3 regions of the Geodermatophilus sp. SYSU D01045 genome follow, and region 1 is predicted to be linked to each of the others. Evidence: riboswitches for the same ligand, from Rfam matches in the RefSeq annotation. Region 1 holds a riboswitch; each other region holds the start of a gene.
What was found. A riboswitch is a leader RNA that binds a small molecule or an ion and turns the genes downstream of it on or off. The one in region 1 is predicted to bind cyclic di-AMP.

Region 2: it holds a riboswitch for cyclic di-AMP, as region 1 does, so the genes downstream of both, ACI798_RS03450 (hypothetical protein) here and ACI798_RS22695 (C40 family peptidase) in region 1, are expected to answer to the same signal.
Region 3: it holds a riboswitch for cyclic di-AMP, as region 1 does, so the genes downstream of both, ACI798_RS04130 (NlpC/P60 family protein) here and ACI798_RS22695 (C40 family peptidase) in region 1, are expected to answer to the same signal.

What each region holds. Positions count from the first base shown of each region.
Region 1 is NZ_JBJGZB010000048.1:4,219-8,418, reverse strand. Features, by position in the region: gene ACI798_RS22705 (DUF3817 domain-containing protein) at 1-302, opposite strand, end outside; gene ACI798_RS22700 (hypothetical protein) at 405-938, shown strand; gene ACI798_RS22695 (C40 family peptidase) at 978-2,099, opposite strand; cyclic di-AMP (ydaO/yuaA leader) riboswitch at 2,111-2,243, opposite strand; gene ACI798_RS22690 (hypothetical protein) at 2,437-2,661, shown strand; partial or broken gene ACI798_RS22685 (YhjD/YihY/BrkB family envelope integrity protein) at 2,716-3,534, shown strand; gene ACI798_RS22680 (transglycosylase domain-containing protein) at 3,558-4,200, opposite strand, start outside.
Region 2 is NZ_JBJGZB010000003.1:51,115-55,314, reverse strand. Features, by position in the region: gene ACI798_RS03460 (dihydrofolate reductase family protein) at 1-541, opposite strand, end outside; RNA gene rnpB (RNase P RNA component class A) at 746-1,157, opposite strand; cyclic di-AMP (ydaO/yuaA leader) riboswitch at 1,283-1,442, shown strand; gene ACI798_RS03450 (hypothetical protein) at 1,701-2,294, shown strand; gene ACI798_RS03445 (PIG-L deacetylase family protein) at 2,341-3,060, opposite strand; gene ACI798_RS03440 (DoxX family protein) at 3,079-3,477, opposite strand; gene ACI798_RS03435 (sulfite exporter TauE/SafE family protein) at 3,502-4,200, shown strand, end outside.
Region 3 is NZ_JBJGZB010000003.1:190,000-194,199, reverse strand. Features, by position in the region: gene ACI798_RS04135 (M48 family metallopeptidase) at 1-1,035, opposite strand, end outside; gene ACI798_RS04130 (NlpC/P60 family protein) at 1,146-2,381, opposite strand; cyclic di-AMP (ydaO/yuaA leader) riboswitch at 2,398-2,578, opposite strand; gene ACI798_RS04125 (hypothetical protein) at 2,736-3,023, opposite strand; gene ACI798_RS04120 (NlpC/P60 family protein) at 3,134-4,200, opposite strand, start outside.

The DNA of each region.
Region 1 (4,200 bases):
GCCGCCAGCCGCCCGGTGCGCCCGGCCCAGCGCTCGAACACCACGGTGACCAGCGGCGGGACCGAGGCGGCCAGCGCGAGCAGCGTCGTCCACCGGGACCAGCCGAGCACCCGCGCGGCGACCAGCGCCACGACCACGTAGGCGACGAACACCGCGCCGTGGACCGGCCCGAACACCTGGACGCCGGCCTCGGAGGTCTCCGGCACGTACTTGACGTACATCCCGGCCAGCAGGCCGACCCAGGACAGGGCCTCGGCGACGGCGACGGTGCGGAAGGCCAGGGCGACGGTGCGGGGGTTCATCGGTGCGCGGTCCTCGGGTCGGGGGCGGTTCCGGAGGGTCAACGCGGCAGCGGGCGGCGACGTCCCGATCTCCGGGTGTGAGGTGCGTGGCAGGGTCGGGCCGTGCGGGGTCTGGCGCGGCGGGAGTTCTGCCTGGTCCTGCTGCGCCGGATGGCGGACCTGCGGCCGGACCTGGTGGCCGCGGCCCTGCCCCGCCTGGGCGCGACCCGCGCCGAGGCGCACGCGGCGCACACCCGCTGGCAGGCGCTGCACCACGCGCGGCGGGCGCCGCGTGGCGTGGCACTGCGCGCCGCCGTCCTCGGGCCCGCCGAGGAGGTGGAGGACCGCCGGTTCGGCGACCTGGACCTCGAGGTCCGGCGCTGGCCGCTGCCGCTGTGGCCGCACCTGCGCTGGGAGGTGCTCGCAGCCCCCGGCGGCAGCGTGCTGCACGAGCACCTGGTGCGGGCGCCGGGCTCCCCGGTCCCGCCGGCGGCCGACGGGCGGCTGCGGGTCTGGGAGCACGTGGTGGCCGACGTGAGCCGCCTGCCCGGCGCGCAGGAGGTGGACCCGAGGGTGGTCACCCGCTGGGAGGTGCGGCTGCCCTCCGGCGCGACGGCGGCCTTCGTCCGGGGCCTGCTGCAGCGGGTCCGGACGTGATCCGTCCCGGCACCTGGTGACGTGGGGGCAGGGAGGTCCTCACCCGATCCGGCGGGCGCCGGCGTAGCCGCCCATCACGTCGATGCCGGCGACCTTGACGACGTCGCCCGACGTCGGCGCGTGCACCATCTGGCCGTTGCCGATGTAGATGCCGACGTGGCTCACCGGGCTGTAGAAGAAGACCAGGTCACCGGGCTGCAGGTTCGCACGGGAGACCGGGGTGCCCATCGTCGACTGCATCTTGCTGGAGTGCGGGAGGCTGATCCCCGCGGCACGGAAGGCGTACTGGGTGAGGCCGGAGCAGTCGAACGCGTTGGGGCCGGCGGCCGCCCACACGTAGGGCTTGCCGCGCTGGGCCATGGCGGTGGCGACGACGGTCCCGGCGACGCCGCTGGCCGGCGCGGCCGCCGGCGCCGGCTCCTCCGCGGACGACGACCCGGAGGCCGACGCGGTGTCCTCGCGCTCCTCGTCGCGGCTGGCGCGGGCGTCCTCGGCGGCGTGCGCCGCGGCGGCGGCCTCGAGGGCGGCACGCCGCTCGTCGGCGGTCAGCCGGGCGTAGTCGGCCTGGTAGGCGGCGATCTGCGCCTCGAGGTCGGCCTGCTGGGCGGCCACGGCGTCGTACTGACGCTGGGCCTCGGCGGCGGCCTCGGTGGCGGCGGCCTGCGCGGCGGTGGCGGTCTCGGTGGCGGCCGCGGCCCGGCCGAGCAGCTCGCCCTGGTAGCCGGCGACGCCCTGCAGCAGCGTGACGCGGTTGACGAACTCGTCGGCGTCCGCGCTGGTCATGAGCGCCTGCAGCGAGCCCATGCTGTCGCCGGTGTACGCCGACCGGGCGATGCCGACCACCTGCCGGCGGGCGGTGTCCACGGCGGCCTGGGCGGTGGCCAGCTCCGCGGCGGCGGCGTCGGCGGCGGCCTGCTGGGCGGCGAGCGCCTCGCGGGCCTCGTTGAACTGCTCGGTGACGACCTCGAGCTCGTGGCCCCGGGCGGCGACCAGCTGCGCGGCCTCGGCGGCCGTCGTCGGCTCCTCCGCCCCGGCCGGCGCCGGGACGGCACCCAGCCCGAGACCGATGCCGAGGGCGCCGACGAGGGCGAGGGCGGCCCGGCGGCCGCGGGAGCGGCCGGTCGCGGGCATGCCGGGGACGGACGTGCGCAGGGACGCCACGCGGCGGTCTCTCCTTCTCCCAGGCCGCCTACCGGGTTAGCTGACGGGTTCGGGCGTGGAGTCGCCCGGCGCGTGCGGACACGCGCTACACCCCAGGACTGCGATGGGTCCCCGGCCCGGTCCCCGCGGAGGGGATCCGGCTCGACGGCGTCCGCGGGGTGTCACCCGGACTGGTGACGGAGCGCCCCGTTGGACGTACTGAGCGTAAGGTCCGTGACCGGCGTGTGACAATCACCCCGGTGTAATTACATCGGTCACGAACGGTGATGGGGTGGCTCCGGGAGGTTGCCGACCCCCGCCGGTTTGCGCGGCCGCGGGGACGTGTACCGATTGCTGCATGTCCTCTTCCACGCGGATGCGTCTGGCCCGGCCGCTCGTCGCGCTCGCCCTGTTCGGCTCCCTGGTCGCCTGCGGTGACAACACCGACTTCTCGCGCGGCCCGACCAACTGCGACGCCTCCGGCGAGAACGCCAGCAACGAGAACGACGCCAGCTGCCAGGAGACCGGCCAGAACCCCGGCAACGACGCCCCCACCACCGACGACGCGAGCACCGACGACTGAGCGCCGCCCGGTCCCCGGCGGGCGCCGGGCCGCCGGGACTGGTGGCATGGGCGCGTGAGCCCGGGACGCAGGTGGACGGCGGCCCGGGTGCGCGCCGAGACGCGGACGCTGCTGGCCGGTGCCCGCCGTCTGCTGCACGGCCGTGACCTCGCGCTGATCGGCGCGGGACTCACCTTCTACGCCGGCATCGCGGTGGTGCCGCTGGTGCTGGTCTCCGTCCGGCTGACCGCGCTGGCCACCTCGGCCGAGGAGGTGCGGGCGCGCAGCGGGCGGCTCGCCGAGCTGCTGCCGGCGTCGCTGGGCGCGCCGGACGCGGTGGCCCGGCTGGTCGACGCCGGCGTCCGGCTGGACCTGCTGGGGTTCGCGCTGGCGCTGCTGCCGCTGTCGCTGTACGGCGAGGGGCTGCGGCGGGCGCTGATGCGGTTCAGCCGGCGGCGGGAGAACCTCACCGGCTGGCGGGGCCGGCTGCTCGCGCTGCCCCTGGTCGTGGCGACGCCCCTGCTGCTGTACCCGCTGCTGCTGGCCGCCACGGTCATGGCCGACCTGGCCCGCGAGGACGGCGCCGGGCCCGCGATCGGGCGGTTCGCCGTCGGCTACTACTCGGTGCTGTTCGTGCTGACCGTGCCCATCCTGTGGGGCTATGGCGTGGTGGCCGGCGGCCGGCGCCGGTGGGGCGCGCTGGTCAGCGGCGCGCTGTTCACCGCCGCGTGCCTGTCCGGGTTCCTGCAGGGCTTCGTGCTGTTCCTGTCCCTGCCGCTGGACCTCGGCGCGCCCTTCGGCGGCCTGGTCGTGGTCGGCGCCGTGGTCGCCATCGGCCTGTGGCTGTTCCTGCTGCACCTGGTCCTGCTGGCCGGGTGGCTGCTCACCCAGTCCCTGGACGAGCGGCTGGGGCGGCGTCAGGCGTCCGGTCGCCAGGGTGAGCCGGGTCCGCCACCCGGCGCCGGGGGCTCGGTCGCGGGCGCGGGCGGCTCCGGTGCGGGCGGCTCCGGTGCGGGCACCGCCGGCGCCGGCGGCACCTCGGTCGGCGGAGGCGGCGCGGGCGGCGGCTCCGGCGCCGGGGGCGGGGTCGACGGCGATGGCGGGGACGACGGCGGGGGCGGGGAGGACGGCGGCGGGGACGACGACGGCGGGGTCGTCCCGGGGGCGCTCGGGGGCGCCGGGTCGGCCGGCGGTGCGGGCTCCGGCTCCACGTAGTCGCTGCCGTTGCTCACCAGGATCGACACCACCTGGCCGGGCACGGCACGGCCGCCGCGGGGCGGGCTGGTGCCCAGGAGGGCGCCGGACGGCTCGTCGCTGTCGACGCGCACCGTCCGCGGGGTGAACCCGGCGTCGGCCAGGGTCCGCTCGCAGGCGCGCACGCCGGAGCAGCCGGGCACCGGGCGGGTGTTGCCGTTCTGCACGGTCTCGTCGGCCGGCGGGAACTCGCCGCTGCCGCGCGCGGTGAGGATCGGCTCCATCGCGTCGTGCCAGATGGTGGCGCCCTTTCCGCCACCGAAGCCGCCGACGTCCTCGTTCTGCTTGGGGTTGAGGACCATGACG
Region 2 (4,200 bases), on a different contig from region 1:
TCAGGAGCACGCCGTCGGGGAACGTCCGGGTCTCGACCAGGGTCAGGTCCACCCAGTTGTCCAGCGCCGTGAAGAACGGCGTGCCCCCGCCCACCAGGACCGGGTGGGTGACGATCGCGTACTCGTCGACCAGCCCGGCCCGCATGGCCGCCGCGGCGAGGGTGGCGCCGCCGACGTCCATGGGACCGCCGTCCTCGGTCTTGAGTCGGGCGATCTCGGAGACGGCGTCGCCGGTGACCAGGCGGGCGTTCCCGTCGACCGCGCTGATCGTGGAGGAGAACACCACCTTCGGCATGTCCCGCCAGCGGCGGGCGAACTCGATCTGCGCCGGTGTGGCGCCGGGCTGCTGGTCGGCGGTGGGCCAGTGGGAACTCATCCCCTCCCACAGCCTGCGCCCGTACAGCGCCAGGCCCGTCGCCCCCACCCGGTCGGACCACCACTGGAACAGCTCGTCGCTCGGCACGCTCCAGCCGAGGTCGTCACCGGGCGCGGCGATGTAGCCGTCCAGGCTCGCGTTCATGCCGAAGGCGAGTTTCCGCATGGCGTCATGCCTCCCGTGAGTCGGTTCGGCGTACAGACCAGCACGGCGCGGGGAACTGATCGGTCAGGCCACACCGAGGGCCGGCCGCCGCACGGCGTCCCCGCGGCCGTCTCACGACCCGCGGCGCGCCGCGCCTGGCTCGGTGGCGTGACGTGCACTCCCTGTCGCCCCCTGGACGCACGGGTCCAGGTCGGCGGCGGGCGACGGACGAGTCGGCCTGTACGCCGGGTTCTGTCCTCGGGCGCCTCGCGGCCTCCCGATGGGCGGTCATCCATCTAGGCCCGCCGTTGCCGGCGGGCTCGAGCGGTCCACCCGCAGGCTCGGGCGGGCAGCCCTCGAACGCCTGCGCAGGACGGCGTCCGGTCGCCCAGCCGCCGCCCCTTCTCGACCTTGCTCCGGGTGGGGTTTACCGAGCCGCACCGGTCACCCGGTGCGCTGGTGGTCTCTTACACCACCGTTTCACCCTCACCAGCAGCGAACTGCTGGCGGTCTGTTCTCTGTGGCACTGTCCCGCGGGTCACCCCGGGTCGCCGTTAGCGACCACCCTGCCCTGTGGAGCCCGGACGTTCCTCGGCGGCGGGGTCTCCCCCGCCGACGCGACCGCCCGGCCGACTCGTCCGTCGTGCCGACCAGTCTACGGACCCTCTCAGCGGAACTCATGAGTCCGCGCTGCGGGCCCCGGCGGACGCTCCTACGGTGGCTGCGTCCGGCCGGTCGTCACGTCCTCCACCGGGGGAGCCGAGCCGGGTGCCGCCGAGTCACGGCCACCGCGGGTGGCCGCGAGCCGGGGACCCACCGCACCACCGGGGTGAGTCCCACCTCCCGAGCCCCGGGAGGGGGTAGGGCGCAGATCCCCGCCCGAACCCGTCAGCTGACCCGGTAGGCGGCCACGGGAGAACGGAGAACCACCACGGGGTGCGCCGACGGCGCCTGCCCCGGCGTGCCCCGCCCCCTGCGACGAGCGCCGCGACCCGCCCACCTCCGCCGGTCGCCGCCCTCCACGGACCGGAACCGACCGCCCTGGCGTCGGCCTGCCCTCCAGCAGTCGCCCGCCGCCCGGCCGCGCGCCGGCCCGTCCCGCAGGTCCCCCTCACGCGACGGGTGACCGCCGAGCCACGGACGGCGCCGCGCGACACCGACGTCAGGAGCTCTCCTCGTCATGCCCTCCAGCAGCAAGCGCACGATCCGCCGCACCCTCACCGCCGGCGCCCTCGCCGTCGCCTTCGGGCTCACCGGCCAGTCGGCGGCCCAGGCCGACTGGGACGGTCCCCGCCGCGACCGGTCGGACAGCTGGTCCCAGGACCGGGGAGGAGCCGCGGCGCCCGCGGCCCCCGCCGCACCGGCCGCGGCCCCCGCCGCACCGGCCGCGGCCCCCGCCGCCGCGGCGGCGGTGTCCACGAACCTCACCGGCAGGCCGACCGCCTCCTCGACCTCCTACAGCGCCTGGGCGGCGCACGTCCGCCCGGTCGTCGCCGAGGTCGCGCAGCGGTTCGGGGTGTCCACCGTGCTGACCCGCCCCGGGCACTCCCCCACCCAGCAGCTCGCCGCGGACTTCATGGTCTACGCCGACTCCGCCAAGGGGAACGCCGTCGCCCAGTACGTCGTCGACAACGCCTCGCGCCTCGGCGTCGACTACGTCATCTGGAGGCAGCGGATCCTCGTGATCGGGAGCGGCGGCTGGCGGGCGATGGAGGACCGCGGGTCCCCCACGGCCAACCACATGGACCACGTCCACGTGAGCTTCAACCCCTGACCGCCCCGGACGCGGCCCCGGGAGCTCCCCGGGGCCGCGTCCGGCGTCAGCCGGCGTACAACGCGAAGCCGGCCACCCGCCGGCCGTCGACGACCGGGGTCGCCATGTCGACCTGTCGCCGTGCCTGCTCCTCGACCGGGTCGGCCGACAGCGCCTCCAGGTAGCGGCGGTGCTCGGCCAGCGAGGCCACCGCCCGGTCGACGACGTCGGTCACGTCGACGGTGTGCGTGACCCCCACCGGCGTGGAGACGGCGGTCCAGCGCACCCCGCGCCACGGTTCCGGGTCGGCGAGCTCGGCGAAGATCCACTCGTTGGCCGCGTCGCCGACGGCGTCGACCACCGCCCGGCCCAGCACCCGGTGGTCGGCGCTGTTCCAGTAGCCGAGCGCGGAGCCGGGCGGCGTCCACGTGTCGCCGAAGTGCAGCGTCACCACGAGGTCGGGCCGGTGACGCCGGATCGCCGCCGCGATCGCCCGCCGCAGGTCCAGCCCCTCGGTCAGCCGGCCGTCGGGGTGGCCGAGGAACTCGACCACCGACACGCCGACCACCGCCGCCGCGGCCCGCTGCTCGCGCTCGCGCAGCGGCCCGGCGGCCTCCGGCGGCAGCCCGGCGATGCCGGCCTCGCCGCTGGTGGCCATCACGTACCGGACGTCGCGCCCGGCCGCCGTCCACGCCGCGACGGCGGCCGCGCAGCCGTACTCCACGTCGTCGGGGTGGGCGACGACGACCAGGGCGCGCTGCCAGTCCTCGGGGAACGCCTCCGCCATGCGGGCAGTCTGCCGGGCTCAGCGCCGGCGTCGGCCGGGGGCGCGGCCGCTGACGCCCCGGTGTCCCCGGGCCACGCGCAGCGCTGCGGCGATCATCGGCGCCTGCAGCGGCAGCCGGACCGCCGCCGCGGCCACCAGCGCAGGCCGCCCGCGCGCCACCCGGAAGTGGTGCAGGTGGGCCGGCACGAACGCGGCCAGCAGCACGGCCGCGGCCCATCCCCCGGCCCGGCGGCTCGCCGGCGCGGCCAGCAGTGCCGCGGTGCCGACCTCGGCGACCCCGCTGCCGAGCACCCAGGCGCGGGCGTCGCCGAGCTCGGGCGGGACCAGCCACTCGAACGTCCGCGGCCGCACGAGGTGCAGCACGCCGGAGCCGCCGAGGGCGGCGGCCAGCCAGGTCGCCGGGGCCGGGGGTCGCATGCGCCGACCGTAGGCTGGCGCTCCGTGACGGCCGCCGACCTCCTGATCGCGGCCGCGGTGGCCCTGGGCGCGGGAGCGGTCAACTCGATCGCCGGCGGCGGGTCGCTGATCCTCTTCCCCACCCTGGTCGGGCTGGGCCTGGGGACGGTGGCGGCCAACGTCACCAACTCGGTCGCGCAGTGGCCCGGCTACCTCGGCGGGATGGCCGGGTTCCGCCGCGAGTACGCCGGCCAGCGCGGGCGGCTGGTCCGGCTGGGCGCCGTCTCCGCGCTGGGCGGCGTCGCCGGCAGCGTGCTGCTGCTGACCACCCCGAGCGAGGCCTTCGACGTCGTCGTGCCCGTGCTCGTGCTGCTGGCCAGCCTGCTGCTGGCGGTGCAGCCGCTGCTCACCCGCCGGCTGCGCGACCGCGACGACGGCGCCGCCCGCGACCCGTGGTGGCTGTACCTCGCGCTGTTCCTCGCCACCGTCTACGGCGGCTACTTCGGCGGCGCGCTCGGCGTCATCCTCGTCGGGGTCCTCGGGACGGCGCTGCACCGGCTGCCGCTGGCCAACGCGCTCAAGTCCGCGCTGTCCGCGGTGACGGCGACGGTCACGCTGGTCGTGTTCGGTGTCTTCGGGCCGGTCGCCTGGCAGGTGGTCGCCGTCGCGGCGCCGGCCAGCCTGGTCGGCGGGTTCCTCGGCGCCCGGGTCGCCAGCCGCATCCCCGCGACGCCGCTGCGGGTG
Region 3 (4,200 bases), on a different contig from region 1:
CGCCGAGTCCGCGCCGGCCCGGCGCAGCAGCGGCGCCCAGGTCAGCAGCCAGCCGAGGAGGGCGACGGCGGCGGCCGCGCCGAGCGCCCCGATGAGCGTGCCGGTGAGGACGTCGTCGGTGGCCACGTGCCCGAGCTCGTGGGCGACGATCGACTCGATCTCGTCCGGGGGCACGTCGGCCAGCAGGGTGTCGTAGAGGACCACCCGGCGGGTGGAGCCGAACCCGGACACGTAGGCGTTGAGCGACGTCGTCCGGCGGGAGGCGTCGGCGACCAGGACGTCCTCGACCGGGGAGCCGCTCTCCTCGGCCAGCCGCAGCAGGTCGGTGCGCAGCTCGCCGGCCGGCAGGGGGGTGAAGCTGTTGAACGCCGGCTCGATGACCACCGGGTAGAGGAAGGAGCCGGCGACGACCAGCGCGGCCGCGCCACCGGCGGCCCACGCCCACCAGGTGCGGGGCGCGCGGCGGGCCAGCGCGACGAGCACCAGCAGGCCGAGGGCGGTGAGCGCGGCGTCGATGGCGGTGGAGACCGCGACGTCGCGCAGCCACAGGGGCCAGGAGCGGGTGGACAGCCCGTAGCGGTGCCGCACCACCTCGCCGTAGGCGGAGATCGGCAGCGTCGCCAGCCGGCCGAGGACGACGATCGCGACCGTGCCCAGCAGCACGGTGAGCGGCCGGCGCCGGCCTCCCGCGCGGCCGACCGCGGTGACCAGCCGGCTGCCGAGCCGGGTGAGGCCGAGCAGCGCCGAGACCGCCAGGCCGAGTACCAGGTTGGTCAGCGACGCGGGACGGATGTCGGCGGCGAGGGCCTCGGCGCGCCGGACGACGTCGGCGGGCAGGCCGGCGTCGTCGGTGACCGGGGACGCGCCGCCGGGTGGGGTGGGCAGCAGCGTCCAGGGCGTGCGGACGGCGATGACCACGACGAGCGCCACGCCGAGGGCGAGCGCGACCAGCAGTGCCACCCGGCGGGGGCCGGTGCGGTCGGGCGGAGTGGCCTCGGGGCTGGAGCGGGTGCTCGTCCCGCCCGCCCTGCTCACCCGGCCGATCCTAGGCGGGCGCCCGCGCCGCACCGCGATCTCCCTCCGCGGACGCCGGGGGCCGGCGACCCGGACGGGTCACCGGCCCCCGGCCCGTGAGGTGCCGTCTCCTAGGCGATGCGGCGCATGGCGGTGATGCCGCCCATCGAGTCGACCGACACGACCTTCACCGGCTGCCCCGACGTGGAGGCGTGCACCATCTGGCCGTTGCCGATGTACATCGAGACGTGGCTGACCGGGCTGTAGTAGAAGATCAGGTCGCCCGGCTGCAGGTCCGCCCGCGAGACGGCGGTGCCCATCCGCGACTGCATGCTGCTGGAGTGCGGGAGGCTGATCCCGGCCGCCGCGTAGGCGTACTGGGTCAGGCCCGAGCAGTCGAAGGCGTCCGGCCCGCCGGCACCCCACACGTAGGGGTCGCCCACCTGGGCCAGAGCGGTCTGCACCGCGGTCTGCGCGGCACCGCTGCCACCACTGCCCGCGGACGGGGCCGGGGCCGGGGCCGGGGCCGGAGCCGGGGCGGCGGTCGCGGCCTGCGTGCCGGTCGCGGCGGGAGCGCTGTCGCCGCCGGAGTCGCTCTCGCCGTCCTCGGCGGTGTCGGAGCCGGCCTGCGCGCCGGCGGCCAGGCCGGCCTCCTGCGCGGCGAGCGCCGCCTGCCGCTGCGCCTCGGTGAGCGCGGCGAACTGCGCCTGGTAGTCGGCGATGTCGTCCTGGAGCTGCGCCTCCTGGGCGCTCAGGTCGTCGAGGGTGCGCTGCGCCTCGGCCTCGGCGGCCTCGGCGTCGGCCTGCGCCTGCCGGGCGGCGACGGCCGCCTCGCCCACCTGGTCGAGGACCGAGGTGGTGTGGTCGGCGATCTGACCGAGGGTGGCCAGCGAGGCGACGAAGTCCTCGGCGGAGTCGCTGGTCATCAGCAGGTCGAGCCCGGCGAAGCCGTCGCTGTTGCCGGCGGTGTAGGCGCTGCGGGCCACCTGGCGGATCTGGCCGTCGAGGTCCTGCAGCTGCTCCTGCGCCTCGGCGGCGGCCCGGTCGGCCTCGTCGGCGGCGGCCTGCTGCTGGGCGAGGACCTCGCGGGCCTCGTTGACCCGCTCGGTGACGACCTCGAGCCGGTGGCCGGCCTCGGCGGCGAGCTGGGCGGCCTGCTCCGGGGTGCCGGCCCGCTCGGGGTCGGCGGCCGCGGTGCCGGACAGCAGGGTGCCGGACAGCAGGGTGAGGGTCAGCGCGGCGGTGGTGCCGACCAGGGTGACCCGGCCGAGGTGGCGGGCCCGCGACGGGCGGTGCGGGCCGGCGGTGCGGGGGGCGGATGTGGACTTCTCGCGTGCGTGCCCCAGGACGGGGCGGGGGGTCGCCACGGTCGGCGGCTCTCCGTTTCTTCCTCAGCAACCGCCTACCGAGTTAGCTGACGGGTTCGGGCTGGGAAGACGTGCCCTATCTCTGCACCCCGGTCGGGACCGGCGCGCACGAGAACTCACCCCAGTGCTGCGGTGGGTCCCCGGCTCACCTCGCGCACCTCCGGGGAGGGCGTCCGGTGACTCGGCGGTGTCGGCCGAGGTCACCCTGCGTCGAGTGACGACCACCCGGCCGGACGGCGCCACAGTACGGACGTGATGCAGTTGTGACAAACGGGAGGTGCGTGGACTGTGAGAACACACACGGTCAGCAGCCGCGCCACTCCGGTGCGTACCCGATCGGGGTCCCGGCGCAGGTCAGCCCGTGCGCCGGCGCCCGTCCCGTGACGGCCGGTGCCGCAGCGGCGGCACCAGGCCGCCCTCGGCCAGCGCCCGCACGGCCCGCCGCTCGACGTCGTCGAGGTCCACGACGACGCCCGGCCGCGGCACCGCGCCGTCGGCGGTGCGGGCCGCCGGGACGGGGGGCACCGGCAGCAGCACGGGGCCGGTGTCCCGCTCCGCGGGCGGGGCGCCCAGCAGGGCGGTGACGACGCAGTCGGCGCAGCCGGCGCCGCGCGCGGTGCACGAGTCGCAGTCGATGAGCATGCCGTGTCCCTCCGGTGCCCCGGTCGCGCCGCCCGGTGCCGGGCCGCGGTCGGGACGGGTCTCCCTGTCGGTCGGCCGGCACGCTAGGGACGACCACCGACAGTCCCGGCTCAGCCGCCCGCGTACTCCCAGTGCCAGGGCTCCTCGCGGCCGTTGCCGGGATCGGCCCAGGTCGGGTGCAGCCACCCGAACCGGCCGGCGTTGGCGACCATCCACGCGTACTGCGGCGTGCCGAAGCCGTCGATGCCGCCGCACAGGTCGACCGCCAGCCCCCAGCCGTGGTTGCTGGTGCCCGGGACCGCGGCCAGCGCCGGCTTCTCCCCGTACAGGCGGACCTGGCCGGCGTAGGTGCGGTAGGAGTCGGTGATGCAGATCGGCTGCCCGAACGCCGTCGCGAACGCCGCGCTCATCGCCCGCCAGGCCGCCGCGGCGTCGCAGCGCAGCGAGTGGCCGCCCACGCCGATCGGGCACAGCGCGCTCGGCGGGATGAGGCCGTTGGGGTAGCCGCCCCAGGACCGGGCGCCGTCGAAGCTCGGCGGGTAGACGGTGTTGCCGCACTCGACCCGCAGGGCGCCGTCGGCCGGGCCGGGGGCGGGCACCTCCGGCCGCGGGCCGAGGCTCGGCCGCCCGACGTGGAGGACCTGGTCGGCGGGCAGCCGGCGGACGACGACGGCGCCGGCCCGCGCGTCGGCGGCGAGCATGGTCTGCGCGTCCAGCGCGATGCCGACGTGGCCCAGGCCCGACTCGGGGGTGCCGAGGAAGACCAGGTCGCCGGGCAGGACGTCGGCCGGGTCGACGGGCGTGGTGACCGCGAACAGCCCGGCCTGGTCACCGGGCAGGTCGATGCCGGCGTCGCGGTAGACGGTGGAGACCAGCGAGCCGCAGTCCCAGGAGTCCGGGCCGGCCGTCCCCGGCGCGTACGGCCTGCCGAGGGCGTCCATGGCCGCGGTGACCGCGGCCAGCGTCTCCGCGGGCAGCACGAGCACGGACACCGGCCGGCGCGGCAGCTGCGCGGCGCCCCGCTGGGCGCCGCCGGCGGCCGCCCCGACCGGGGTGAGCCCCGCGGGCAGGCCCCGCACGGGGTCGAGCAGCTCCGCCGCCGGGGGTGCGGCCACCCCGGCCTCGCGCAGCTGGTCGAGGTAGGCCCGCCAGTTGGCCGCCGTCTGGGTGTTGACGT